DNA from 4 places in the Anoxybacillus sp. PDR2 genome. Region 4 is predicted to be linked to each of the others. Evidence: a T-box and tRNA genes for the amino acid it is inferred to sense, from the RefSeq annotation. Region 4 holds a T-box; the other regions hold tRNA genes.

Region 1 (2,983 bases), 1.5 Mb from region 4:
ATTCTAAGATGCTTTGTGCGTCGAGGCAACTCGTCGTCTATACAATGATGTATCGCTCGCGGCTGAGGTTTTACCATTAAACTACACCCGTGCATATACTATAATAGCAACCACAGCTAAACAAAATTGTAATTTTTTGAAGCAAAAAAAGTAAAATTTTGTCGAAGCAAATTTAAAATAAAAAACAGGTCATCCCTGTTAAAATAAATGGTGCCGATGGTGGGAGTCGAACCCACACTCCCTCACGGGAACACGATTTTGAGTCGTGCGCGTCTGCCAATTCCGCCACATCGGCAAATCACAAACATCAGAACATGATATATTATACCACAAAACAAACTATTAGTCAACTAATTAAACAACAACAATTATATTCATTACATTTGATAAAGGCGGCACCCGGATTCGAACCGGGGGTAAAGGTTTTGCAGACCTCTGCCTTACCACTTGGCTATGCCGCCATCAAAGCGGAAGACGGGACTCGAACCCGCGACCCCCACCTTGGCAAGGTGGTGTTCTACCACTGAACTACTTCCGCATTTGGCTGGGGTAGCTGGATTCGAACCAACGCATCACGGAGTCAAAGTCCGTTGCCTTACCGCTTGGCTATACCCCAATCCTCTTCATATTCAAAAGGGGCGACTAGTGGGAATCGAACCCACGAATGCCAGAGCCACAATCTGGTGCGTTAACCACTTCGCCATAGCCGCCATGCTGTAAAATGGCAGGGGCAGTAGGAATCGAACCCACACCGGAGGTTTTGGAGACCTCTGTTCTACCATTAAACTATGCCCCTAACTGGTGGAGGGGGACGGATTCGAACCGCCGAACCCACAGGGAGCGGATTTACAGTCCGCCGCGTTTGGCCACTTCGCTACCCCTCCATTACTCAAAAAAGTTAAAATGCCGACTGCAGGACTTGAACCCGCAACCTACTGATTACGATTCAGTTGCTCTACCAATTGAGCTAAGTCGGCTTCATCCATAGAACTAACCATAAAAGCATATGTGTCCTGTGCCTCTTCCTCTTCAAGATATTTCAAGATGTCCAATGCGTCGAGGCAACTCGCAGTCATTTCACCGATGCTTCGCTCGTCTCTACCAATTGAGGTAGGCCGGCTTATTTCTATGAAAAATCAGCCATGACATAAGCTTTTTTGCGCTATTCTTCTAAATTATTCACCAAAGACAGCACTTTTCTCAGCAACTCATTCGCTTTATTTACAAACATTCACACAAAAATGGTGGCTCGGGACGGAATCGAACCGCCGACACAAGGATTTTCAGTCCTTTGCTCTACCGACTGAGCTACCGAGCCATACGCATTTATGGCGGTCCCGACGGGACTCGAACCCGCGATCTCCTGCGTGACAGGCAGGCATGTTAACCACTACACTACGGGACCATTTTGTTTGGTTGCGGGGGCAGGATTTGAACCTGCGACCTTCGGGTTATGAGCCCGACGAGCTACCTGGCTGCTCCACCCCGCGATGATCATTAGCTTATTAATATTGATGGCGGAGGAGGAGGGATTCGAACCCCCGCGCGCCTCTCGACGCCTCTCGGTTTTCAAGACCGACCCCTTCAGCCAGACTTGGGTACTCCTCCAAACAATTTCAAAATGGTGGACCTTGTAGGACTCGAACCTACGACCGGACGGTTATGAGCCGTCTGCTCTAACCAGCTGAGCTAAAGGTCCAAAATTCATAATATGGCGGTGGAGGGGATCGAACCCCCGACCTCACGGGTATGAACCGTACGCTCTAGCCAGCTGAGCTACACCGCCATACGTTAAATCATGGTGGAGCCTATCGGGATCGAACCGATGACCTCCTGCGTGCAAAGCAGGCGCTCTCCCAGCTGAGCTAAGGCCCCTTCGTTCCAAATGGTCGGGAAGACAGGATTCGAACCTGCGACCCCATGGTCCCAAACCATGTGCTCTACCAAGCTGAGCTACTTCCCGTATGGCGCGCTCGAGAGGATTCGAACCCCTAACCTTCTGATCCGTAGTCAGATGCTCTATCCAATTGAGCTACGAGCGCAGATGCCGAGGGCCGGACTCGAACCGGCACGGTAGTCACCTACCGCAGGATTTTAAGTCCTGTGCGTCTGCCAATTCCGCCACCCCGGCGTGGCTGGAGCGGAAGACGGGACTCGAACCCGCGACCCCCACCTTGGCAAGGTGGTGTTCTACCACTGAACTACTTCCGCATTGGCTCCTTATTCTTTATCATGGTGCGGGTGGAGGGACTTGAACCCCCACGCCGTGAGGCGCCAGATCCTAAGTCTGGTGCGTCTGCCAATTCCGCCACACCCGCAAAAAGTGAGCCATGGAGGACTCGAACCTCCGACCCTCTGATTAAAAGTCAGATGCTCTACCTGCTGAGCTAATGGCTCCTGCTCCTATATTCTGTTATGGTGCCGGCTGCAGGACTTGAACCCGCAACCTACTGATTACAAGTCAGTTGCTCTACCAATTGAGCTAAGCCGGCGTCATCTATACTAGTTTTCATTGAAATAATGGTGGAGGATGACGGGATCGAACCGCCGACCCCTTGCTTGTAAGGCAAGTGCTCTCCCAGCTGAGCTAATCCTCCGATATGTAGCGCCTAGCAACGTCCTACTCTTGCAGGGGCGTTAGCCCCAACTACCATCGGCGCTGGAGAGCTTAACTTCCGTGTTCGGGATGGGAACGGGTGTGACCTCTCCGCCATCGTCACTAGGCTTGTTATTTCAAACAGACAAGTATTATTATAACGAGCATTTCGCCCATGTCAAGAACTTTTTAGTTCTTTCAAAACTAGATAACAGATCAGGGAAGAAAGGAGGCAGTGCTTTTCTTGGTGTCTAGCTCCCCTTTTCGTATTGGTTAAGTCCTCGATCGATTAGTATCCGTCAGCTGCACGTGTCGCCACGCTTCCACCTCGGACCTATCTACCTCGTCATCTTCGAGGGATCTTACTTGCTTATGCAATGGGAAATC
Region 2 (2,983 bases), 590 kb from region 4:
GGCGGTCGAACCATCTCTGATCTTCCAATTACTTATACGCAATATCCAAGCCACGGACTGGGAAGCTCTGGTCCAGGAGTTGTACTGGCCAGCTACACATGGGAAGACGATACGATACCATGGGATAGTTTAAGTGATGAAAATCGGCTAGAGTATACCCTTAAAAACTTGGCTGTTATTCATGGACAGCAGGTTTATCATGAGTTCGAAACAGGAATTAGCCATAGTTGGGTTCGTTATCCGTATTCTGGAGGGGCGTTTACGATGTTTAAGCCCGAGCAAGTCACTGAGCTTTCGCCATATATTGGTTCTCCCGAAGGAAGAGTCTATTTTGCAGGAGAACACGCTTCAACGGTTCACGGGTGGATCCAAGGGGCGATTGAGTCGGGAATTTGTACAGCATACGAAGTCCATAAAGTGCCAAAATCCTACCTTGAAGCGCAAACCACGCTAAAATAATCAGGGGGCCATATAGAAGCAACCAATGATCCAACGCGCAAACTGCAGCTTCAATAAAAATACGACTTCCCTTCAAATCGCTCAACATGTTACGATTTCAGAACTCAGAGCTATCTAAAGCAACAACTACAAAAGACCAATCGAACTAACCTGAAGCAAAAGAGCTGCTTTTGCTCATTAAAAAAGGGGGTTCCTTTTATAGGAAACCCCTTTTTTCAGCGTCCCAGGAGAGATTCGAACTCCCGACCGACGGCTTAGAAGGCCGCTGCTCTATCCTGCTGAGCTACTGGGACATCATCTTAAGCTTCTGTCACAAGCAATTTGCTATGCCTCTTTCATTTGTTCGAAAAACAGAGTAATGAGACGGTTCGTCGATCCATTGGACCGCCACAAGCGGGTGACGGGACTCGAACCCACGACATCAGCAACTCGTCACATATTCAATGACGTATCGCTCGTGGCTGAAGTTTTGCCACTAAACTGCACTCGCAACAAAGGCGGCACCCGGATTCGAACCGGGGGTAAAGGTTTTGCAGACCTCTGCCTTACCACTTGGCTATGCCGCCATCAAAGCGGAAGACGGGACTCGAACCCGCGACCCCCACCTTGGCAAGGTGGTGTTCTACCACTGAACTACTTCCGCATTTGGCTGGGGTAGCTGGATTCGAACCAACGCATCACGGAGTCAAAGTCCGTTGCCTTACCGCTTGGCTATACCCCAATCCTCTTCATATTCAAAAGGGGCGACTAGTGGGAATCGAACCCACGAATGCCAGAGCCACAATCTGGTGCGTTAACCACTTCGCCATAGCCGCCATGCTGGAAAATGGCAGGGGCAGTAGGAATCGAACCCACACCGGAGGTTTTGGAGACCTCTGTTCTACCATTAAACTATGCCCCTAACTGGTGGAGGGGGACGGATTCGAACCGCCGAACCCACAGGGAGCGGATTTACAGTCCGCCGCGTTTGGCCACTTCGCTACCCCTCCAGCTATAAAAAATGGCTCGAGACGGAATCGAACCGCCGACACAAGGATTTTCAGTCCTTTGCTCTACCGACTGAGCTATCGAGCCATGATACGATGTATATTGGTCCTATGTTTATATCGCCTTTCTCTTTCCATTCGCATCCGTACATTAAAACATGGTGCAGAACAGCTATTTTGTCAATATGACATCAGCGACGGGTCATTGATCAAACATTCCAGATAAGTTAACCATAAATCCCCTTTACTTTCCTATACAACAAAGCGAATTCACCGAAAACAGTTAAACATATGTATGTCTTTAAAATTATTGCAATAAAACTTCTATGATTCCGCTATCACTTATATGTATGACATCTAATCATGCGATATGTATAGGACGGAGGAGGAGGGATTCGAACCCCCGCGGGCTGTGACACCCCTATCGGTTTTCGAAACCGACCCCTTCAGCCAGACTTGGGTACTCCTCCATTCGATGGAGCCTATCGGGATCGAACCGATGACCTCCTGCGTGCAAAGCAGGCGCTCTCCCAGCTGAGCTAAGGCCCCAAAAATGAAACTGGTCGGGAAGACAGGATTTGAACCTGCGACCTCATGGACCCGAACCATGTGCTCTACCAAGCTGAGCTACTTCCCGCTCTAAAGCAACCGTTCACATATGAGCACTGATTACAAAGATCCTTTTGAAGCGGAAGACGGGACTCGAACCCGCGACCCCCACCTTGGCAAGGTGGTGTTCTACCACTGAACTACTTCCGCATGCTTAAAAACGTAAGCAAGTATTATTATAATAAAACAAGTGAGATTGTCAATATGATTTTTTTCAAGCCGTCACTATCTATATTTAAATAGCGACGATTTTTATTTTATATCGATACAAATAATTTGTCAATATATTTTTTAAGGAAAAACGGCCAAAAACAACCGTCACTAGCCTTTGCCTAAATTAACGCCTTAGAGCCATTCACATTCGGAATAATCTGTTTTTATGATTTTATCATACAATCGTTGTATAATGAATTTTGTACTTTTGCGCAACAAAGGGGGATCTCTATGGCTGCATTTATGCATTTGTTTGAAGCTTATCGATCACTTTGGTCCAATCGCTCGCTTAACAAAGAGGAAGAGCTGACAGAGGAAAGATGTAAGGCGCTCATTCATGAAGCGATTGAAAAAGAGCTGAGAGATGAAATGACTCATCCACGCGTTCGTCAAGCTCCAGAGGTGAAATTTCATTATGCTGTTAAACGCATTATGGCTTCGCCGTTAGCCAATGAAACAAAATTGGCGCTTATTGAACTCCATTTAGACGTGATGGAATACGTTCAGCGATAGCCTTGGACACCCTATCGCCTCCCTCTTTCCTTTGTTTGGGGAGGCTATTTTAAATACACTTTTTCAAATTCTTCCTTTGCTAACGGTTTTCCCAGAACATATCCTTGAATTTCATCACAATGAAGAGAACGAAGAATTTGCAGCTGTTGAAATGTTTCCACGCCTTCAGCAATCACGCGCAGCTTCAAATTTTTCGCTAAACC
Region 3 (2,983 bases), 180 kb from region 4:
AGCTACCCCGGGGATAACAGGCTTATCTCCCCCAAGAGTCCACATCGACGGGGAGGTTTGGCACCTCGATGTCGGCTCATCGCATCCTGGGGCTGTAGTCGGTCCCAAGGGTTGGGCTGTTCGCCCATTAAAGCGGTACGCGAGCTGGGTTCAGAACGTCGTGAGACAGTTCGGTCCCTATCCGTCGCGGGCGCAGGAAATTTGAGAGGAGCTGTCCTTAGTACGAGAGGACCGGGATGGACGCACCGCTGGTGTACCAGTTGTCCTGCCAAGGGCACTGCTGGGTAGCTATGTGCGGAAGGGATAAGCGCTGAAAGCATCTAAGCGTGAAGCCCCCCTCAAGATGAGATTTCCCATTGCATAAGCAAGTAAGATCCCTCGAAGATGACGAGGTAGATAGGTCCGAGGTGGAAGCGTGGCGACACGTGTAGCTGACGGATACTAATCGATCGAGGACTTAACCAATACGAAAAGGGGAGCAAGACATCAAGAAAAGCACCGCCTATCCTTTCTTCTCTGATCTGTTATCTAGTTTTGAAAGAACAAAAAGTTCTTGACATGGGCGAAATGCTCGTTATAATAATACTTGTCTGTTTGAAATAATAAGCCTAGTGATGATGGCGGAGAGGTCACACCCGTTCCCATCCCGAACACGGAAGTTAAGCTCTCCAGCGCCGATGGTAGTTGGGGCTAACGCCCCTGCAAGAGTAGGACGTTGCTAGGCTTTATATTAAACATATTCCGCAATAGCTCAGCGACGAGCATTTCCTCTCTGAGCAAACAGCGAGTTGCCTCGACGCATTGTGCTTCTTCGAATGTCTTGAAGAGGAAGAGGCAGTAGAAAAATACGAATAATGATTCGTTAGTTTTTGTGTTTATCCACTATTCCGCAATAGCTCAGCGGTAGAGCAACCGGCTGTTAACCGGTAGGTCGTAGGTTCGAATCCTACTTGCGGAGCCATTTTGGAGAGCTGTCCGAGTGGTCGAAGGAGCACGATTGGAAATCGTGTAGACGTTAACAGCGTCTCAAGGGTTCGAATCCCTTGCTCTCCGCCACTATTTCATGTAATGGCCCGTTGGTCAAGTGGTTAAGACACCGCCCTTTCACGGCGGTAACACGGGTTCGAATCCCGTACGGGTCACTTTTAGGAGGATTAGCTCAGCTGGGAGAGCACTTGCCTTACAAGCAAGGGGTCGGCGGTTCGATCCCGTCATCCTCCACCATACATAATATTGATTGAAAAAAATATAATTTTGTCATCGCGGGGTGGAGCAGCCTGGTAGCTCGTCGGGCTCATAACCCGAAGGTCGCAGGTTCAAATCCTGCCCCCGCAACCAAATAAAACGGTTGGTCCCGTAGTGTAGTGGTTAACATGCCTGCCTGTCACGCAGGAGATCGCGGGTTCGAGTCCCGTCGGGACCGCCATAAAATATGTATGGCTCGGTAGCTCAGTCGGTAGAGCAAAGGACTGAAAATCCTTGTGTCGGCGGTTCGATTCCGTCCCGAGCCACCATTTATTTTATCCAACGCATCTTATGAATGCCGGCTTAGCTCAATTGGTAGAGACGAGCGGAGCATCGGTGAAATGACTGCGAGTTGCCTCGACGCATTGGACATCTTGAAATGTCTTGAAGAGGAAGAGGCACAGAACATGTGCTTTTATGGTTAGTTCTATAGATAAAGCCGGCTTAGCTCAATTGGTAGAGCAACTGACTTGTAATCAGTAGGTTGCGGGTTCAAGTCCTGCAGCCGGCATCGATTTATTAAAGTAATGGCGGCTATGGCGAAGTGGTTAACGCACCAGATTGTGGCTCTGGCATTCGTGGGTTCGATTCCCACTAGTCGCCCCATACATATTATCCCAAGACATTTGTGATAAAAGATTTGATAATTGCGCGGATGTAGTTTAATGGTAAAACCTCAGCCACGAGCGATACATCATTGAATAGGCGACGAGTTGCCTCGACGCACAAAGCATCTTAGAATGAACTGGTAGAGGAAGAGGCATGGTATATCGGGATACTAGAAATTTGTAATAAAAAATTTGATAATTATGCGGGTGTAGTTTAGTGGTAAAACCTCAGCCTTCCAAGCTGATGTCGTGGGTTCGATTCCCATCACCCGCTTGTATACGGGCCTATAGCTCAGCTGGTTAGAGCGCACGCCTGATAAGCGTGAGGTCGGTGGTTCAAGTCCACTTAGGCCCATCTTTCTTTTTGTAAAGCGTTTCTTTGCATAAAGTTTGGTGACATGTGTTGCCCATCTATAGGTGTTCTGTGAATTTCTTCTATAACATTGGTCAGTTAGCTTTTGTTTTCATCTACTATTCCGCAATCGCTCAGCGACGAGCATTTCTCCTCTGAGCAAACAGCGAGTTGCCTCGACGCATTGTGCTTCTTCGAATGTCTTGAAGAGGAAGAGGCAGTAGAAAAATACGAATAATGATTCGTTAGTTTTTGTGTTTATCCACTATTCCGCAATAGCTCAGCGGTAGAGCAACCGGCTGTTAACCGGTAGGTCGTAGGTTCGAATCCTACTTGCGGAGCCATTGGAGAAGTACCCAAGTGGCTGAAGGGGACGGTTTGCTAAACCGTTAGGTCGCGTTTTTGCGGCGCGCGGGTTCAAATCCCGCCTTCTCCGCCACTGCTGAATGCAAGGCCCGTTGGTCAAGTGGTTAAGACACCGCCCTTTCACGGCGGTAACACGGGTTCGAATCCCGTACGGGTCATAAGTAAAAAGCACTGTGCTAAAGCATAGTGTTTTTTACTTTATATAAAATCATTTAAAGATAAAACGAGTGTCATCTTCAAAACACACGGGAGAAGAGATGATGCTCGATCACCGACCGTGGAAAAACGGTATAACTCTATTATGTTAACATAATAAGTTACATCATACGCCTCAAAAATATTCGTTCCTCCAATTATTTAGAAAGAAAAATTTATAAAAAAACTTGATCTATATAATATTGTGCATTTCTGT
Region 4 (2,983 bases):
CTAGGAAACACAAAAATACCGTCAGCGTACTCTTTTGGCACAAGTTTCGACTCGATGCCAAGCTCCTGCAATGAGCAAATCATTCCATTTGATTCTTCACCGCGCAATTTCGCACGTTTAATTTTGAAATTGCCTGGCAATACCGCGCCGACCTTTGCGACCGCTACTTTTTGTCCTTTAGCGACATTCGGAGCGCCGCAAATGATTTGCACCGGTTCTCCCTCACCAACATCGACGAGGCATTTGCTTAATTTATCGGCGTTTGGATGCTGGTCACGCTCCACGACATGGCCGATCACGACGCCTTTCGCCCCTTTGTTTAACACTTCAACACTTTCCACTTCGATTCCGCTTTTCGTGATGCGGTCTGCTAATTCTTTTGCTGTTACTCCTGTTAAATCAACATATTCCTGCAGCCATTTATATGAAACAAACATCCATCAAACCTCCCTTTACACCCGGTTGAATTGTTGCAAGAAACGAACATCGTTTTGATAGAAATGGCGGATGTCGTCAATGCCGTATTTCAGCATCGCGATGCGTTCAGGCCCCATCCCGAACGCAAAGCCGGTATATTTTTTTGAATCAAAACCGGCCATTTCTAATACATTTGGATGTACCATTCCAGCCCCTAAAATTTCAATCCAGCCTGTACCTTTACATACGTTACAGCCATGGCCGCCACAATTAAAGCAAGAGACATCCACTTCCACAGACGGCTCCGTAAACGGGAAAAAGCTTGGACGAAAACGAATGTCGCGATCTTCGCCAAACATCTTGCGGGCAAACTCGCGCAGCGTTCCTTTTAAATCGCTCATGCGGATGTTCTCATCGACAACGAGCCCTTCAATTTGAGTAAACTGATGTGAATGCGTCGCATCGTCGTTGTCCCGTCGGTATACTTTTCCCGGGCAAATGATTTTCACAGGACCGCGTCCTTGATGCTTCTCCATCGTGCGCGCCTGTACCGGAGATGTATGCGTGCGCAGCAAAATTTCCTCTGTAATATAGAACGAATCTTGCATATCGCGCGCCGGATGACCTTTCGGAAGATTGAGAGCCTCGAAGTTGTAATAGTCTTTTTCGACTTCTGGCCCTTCGGCAATCGTATACCCCATGCCGATAAACAAATCTTCAATTTCTTCAATTACGCGCGTCAAAGGATGATGATTTCCTCGGCGCACTGGACGCCCTGGAAGCGTTACATCAATCGCTTCAGCTGCTAATTTTTTCTCGACCTCCTGTTGCTCAAGCTCTGCTTGTTTTTCTTCGATTGCTGTTTGGATCGCTTCACGCACCTCATTGACAAGCGCCCCCATCACCGGGCGTTCCTCAGGAGACAATGCTCCCATTCCGCGCAGCACTTCGGTAATCGGTCCTTTTTTGCCGAGATACGCTACGCGCACCTCATTGAGCGCTTTTAAGTCATTCGCCTGCGTAATTTTTTCAAGCGCCTCTTGCTGAAGCTGCTGTAAACGTTCTTTCATGAAAAAACCTCCTCTATGCAAAAATAAAAAACTCGCCCCCTGCATAAGGGACGAGTGAAATCGCGGTACCACCCTTGTTAACAGCGAAAAAGCGCTGTTCACTTCATTGCGATAACGGCCATGGCCGGAACGCCTTTACATTTTGCAATAGCAAAATGGTCCAAGCGTCAACTCCAGAGGTGAATTCACTTGCTTCTACCATAAAAACGCTCCCAGTCTCCGGCGTTTTCTCCCTGGATGGCGAGGGACAAGCTACTCTTCTCTTTCATCGTTATTTTTCTTATTTCATTATTTTTATATTATAGGCAATCCATCCATCTGTTGCAACCACTATCTGCTGAGGGAACAAACATATACGATTACTATCTCATGCTTCGCCATTCCACTATATCAGCTTCTTGCTCCATTGTGTGAGCCGAAAGCCGCTCTACTTGCCGTGCTTGTTCCTCTGATGAACCTCCCCATCTCCCCCTCGTTAAGAAATGGAAGACTTCTCGGTGGATGATGTTAAACTGGAACTCTCTCTTTTTAACATAGCCACATCTTCTTTTTGTGCAGAGGCGTCTTCTTTGAACCGCTTCACCTCTCCTTGCAAATGAGCAATGCCCCTCTTCATTTGTTCCATTTCGGGCATTTTGTACATCGAGCCGTTCAATAACCGCATGGAACAATGCTTTTCCATATTGAATCGTTTCTTTTAGGATTCATTCAGTAGTGTATCTTTTACGTTTATCCCCGCAAATGGTAAAGCAAAATCCCGGTGGCCACTGCCACGTTCAGTGATTCAGCTTGTCCATGAATAGGAATGTACAAATTTTTCGTCGTCTGCTCAAGCCATTCCTTGCTGACGCCGCTTCCTTCATTGCCGACAAGAAGAGCAAACGCACCGCTAGCGTGTACTTTTCGATAATCATCGCCATTTTCTAAAGATGTCCCGTAAATTGGAATATTTTTTTCCTTTAACGTTTGCATCCATTTGCTAAGGGAACCGCGGATGATCGGCAAATGAAAAAGCGAACCTTGTGTAGCGCGAATGACTTTCGGATTGTACACATCTACACATCCCTCTCCAAGAATCACAGCATCCACGCCGGCCGCATCAGCTGTGCGAATCATCGTTCCCACATTCCCCGGATCTTGCACCGCATCCACAAGAAGCAGCTTAGCTTTGCTCCAATCAAGCGATTCATCGCTTAATTGCCTGCATACGGCCGCAATTCCTTGCGGGGTTTCCGTATCGCTGATCTCCCGCATTACTCCTTCTGTAACAACTGTAATCGGAATATGGCCCACATTCCATTCTGAAGGAATGGCCTTGCTTTCCTCAATGATCAATTGAACAAGCGAAACACCGCTTGCTAAAGCTTCCTCCACTAAATGGAACCCTTCAATCAGAAAAAGTCTTGTCTTGTCTCGTTCTTTTCTTGTCAGCAGCTTCTTCCATTGCTTTACTTGCGGATTTTTTGTCGATTCAATCCGTTTCAATCTCCATTCTC

What was found. A T-box is a leader RNA that pairs with one kind of tRNA and senses whether it is charged. The one in region 4 lies ahead of pheS (phenylalanine--tRNA ligase subunit alpha), so its partner is inferred to be a tRNA-Phe.
Region 1: it has a tRNA-Phe gene. The T-box ahead of pheS (phenylalanine--tRNA ligase subunit alpha) is inferred to sense a tRNA for this amino acid. The anticodon was not compared.
Region 2: it has a tRNA-Phe gene. The T-box ahead of pheS (phenylalanine--tRNA ligase subunit alpha) is inferred to sense a tRNA for this amino acid. The anticodon was not compared.
Region 3: it has a tRNA-Phe gene. The T-box ahead of pheS (phenylalanine--tRNA ligase subunit alpha) is inferred to sense a tRNA for this amino acid. The anticodon was not compared.

What each region holds. Positions count from the first base shown of each region.
Region 1 is NZ_CP047158.1:659,731-662,713, reverse strand. Features, by position in the region: tRNA gene GRQ40_RS03200 (tRNA-Leu) at 209-295, opposite strand; tRNA gene GRQ40_RS03195 (tRNA-Cys) at 391-461, opposite strand; tRNA gene GRQ40_RS03190 (tRNA-Gly) at 467-538, opposite strand; tRNA gene GRQ40_RS03185 (tRNA-Gln) at 542-616, opposite strand; tRNA gene GRQ40_RS03180 (tRNA-His) at 638-710, opposite strand; tRNA gene GRQ40_RS03175 (tRNA-Trp) at 723-796, opposite strand; tRNA gene GRQ40_RS03170 (tRNA-Tyr) at 800-884, opposite strand; tRNA gene GRQ40_RS03165 (tRNA-Thr) at 905-977, opposite strand; tRNA gene GRQ40_RS03160 (tRNA-Phe) at 1,243-1,318, opposite strand; tRNA gene GRQ40_RS03155 (tRNA-Asp) at 1,330-1,405, opposite strand; tRNA gene GRQ40_RS03150 (tRNA-Met) at 1,414-1,490, opposite strand; tRNA gene GRQ40_RS03145 (tRNA-Ser) at 1,516-1,608, opposite strand; tRNA gene GRQ40_RS03140 (tRNA-Ile) at 1,623-1,699, opposite strand; tRNA gene GRQ40_RS03135 (tRNA-Met) at 1,713-1,786, opposite strand; tRNA gene GRQ40_RS03130 (tRNA-Ala) at 1,800-1,875, opposite strand; tRNA gene GRQ40_RS03125 (tRNA-Pro) at 1,887-1,963, opposite strand; tRNA gene GRQ40_RS03120 (tRNA-Arg) at 1,966-2,042, opposite strand; tRNA gene GRQ40_RS03115 (tRNA-Leu) at 2,046-2,131, opposite strand; tRNA gene GRQ40_RS03110 (tRNA-Gly) at 2,137-2,211, opposite strand; tRNA gene GRQ40_RS03105 (tRNA-Leu) at 2,234-2,318, opposite strand; tRNA gene GRQ40_RS03100 (tRNA-Lys) at 2,325-2,397, opposite strand; tRNA gene GRQ40_RS03095 (tRNA-Thr) at 2,417-2,492, opposite strand; tRNA gene GRQ40_RS03090 (tRNA-Val) at 2,522-2,597, opposite strand; rRNA gene rrf (5S ribosomal RNA) at 2,608-2,724, opposite strand; rRNA gene GRQ40_RS03080 (23S ribosomal RNA) at 2,866-2,983, opposite strand, start outside.
Region 2 is NZ_CP047158.1:2,403,934-2,406,916, forward strand. Features, by position in the region: gene GRQ40_RS11440 (flavin monoamine oxidase family protein) at 1-459, shown strand, start outside; tRNA gene GRQ40_RS11445 (tRNA-Arg) at 679-752, opposite strand; tRNA gene GRQ40_RS11450 (tRNA-Arg) at 852-949, opposite strand; tRNA gene GRQ40_RS11455 (tRNA-Cys) at 955-1,025, opposite strand; tRNA gene GRQ40_RS11460 (tRNA-Gly) at 1,031-1,102, opposite strand; tRNA gene GRQ40_RS11465 (tRNA-Gln) at 1,106-1,180, opposite strand; tRNA gene GRQ40_RS11470 (tRNA-His) at 1,202-1,274, opposite strand; tRNA gene GRQ40_RS11475 (tRNA-Trp) at 1,287-1,360, opposite strand; tRNA gene GRQ40_RS11480 (tRNA-Tyr) at 1,364-1,448, opposite strand; tRNA gene GRQ40_RS11485 (tRNA-Phe) at 1,461-1,533, opposite strand; tRNA gene GRQ40_RS11490 (tRNA-Ser) at 1,826-1,915, opposite strand; tRNA gene GRQ40_RS11495 (tRNA-Ala) at 1,922-1,994, opposite strand; tRNA gene GRQ40_RS11500 (tRNA-Pro) at 2,006-2,082, opposite strand; tRNA gene GRQ40_RS11505 (tRNA-Gly) at 2,133-2,204, opposite strand; gene GRQ40_RS11510 (hypothetical protein) at 2,499-2,780, shown strand; gene GRQ40_RS11515 (putative bifunctional diguanylate cyclase/phosphodiesterase) at 2,825-2,983, opposite strand, start outside.
Region 3 is NZ_CP047158.1:3,169,456-3,172,438, reverse strand. Features, by position in the region: rRNA gene GRQ40_RS15280 (23S ribosomal RNA) at 1-465, shown strand, start outside; rRNA gene rrf (5S ribosomal RNA) at 608-724, shown strand; tRNA gene GRQ40_RS15270 (tRNA-Asn) at 887-961, shown strand; tRNA gene GRQ40_RS15265 (tRNA-Ser) at 966-1,056, shown strand; tRNA gene GRQ40_RS15260 (tRNA-Glu) at 1,071-1,142, shown strand; tRNA gene GRQ40_RS15255 (tRNA-Val) at 1,149-1,224, shown strand; tRNA gene GRQ40_RS15250 (tRNA-Met) at 1,262-1,338, shown strand; tRNA gene GRQ40_RS15245 (tRNA-Asp) at 1,351-1,426, shown strand; tRNA gene GRQ40_RS15240 (tRNA-Phe) at 1,439-1,514, shown strand; tRNA gene GRQ40_RS15235 (tRNA-Thr) at 1,684-1,756, shown strand; tRNA gene GRQ40_RS15230 (tRNA-His) at 1,776-1,851, shown strand; tRNA gene GRQ40_RS15225 (tRNA-Gly) at 2,057-2,127, shown strand; tRNA gene GRQ40_RS15220 (tRNA-Ile) at 2,135-2,208, shown strand; tRNA gene GRQ40_RS15215 (tRNA-Asn) at 2,475-2,549, shown strand; tRNA gene GRQ40_RS15210 (tRNA-Ser) at 2,552-2,644, shown strand; tRNA gene GRQ40_RS15205 (tRNA-Glu) at 2,658-2,729, shown strand.
Region 4 is NZ_CP047158.1:2,989,366-2,992,348, forward strand. Features, by position in the region: gene pheT (phenylalanine--tRNA ligase subunit beta) at 1-437, opposite strand, end outside; gene pheS (phenylalanine--tRNA ligase subunit alpha) at 453-1,487, opposite strand; T-box leader at 1,531-1,765, opposite strand; gene GRQ40_RS14375 (hypothetical protein) at 1,963-2,169, opposite strand; gene GRQ40_RS14380 (TrmH family RNA methyltransferase) at 2,217-2,972, opposite strand.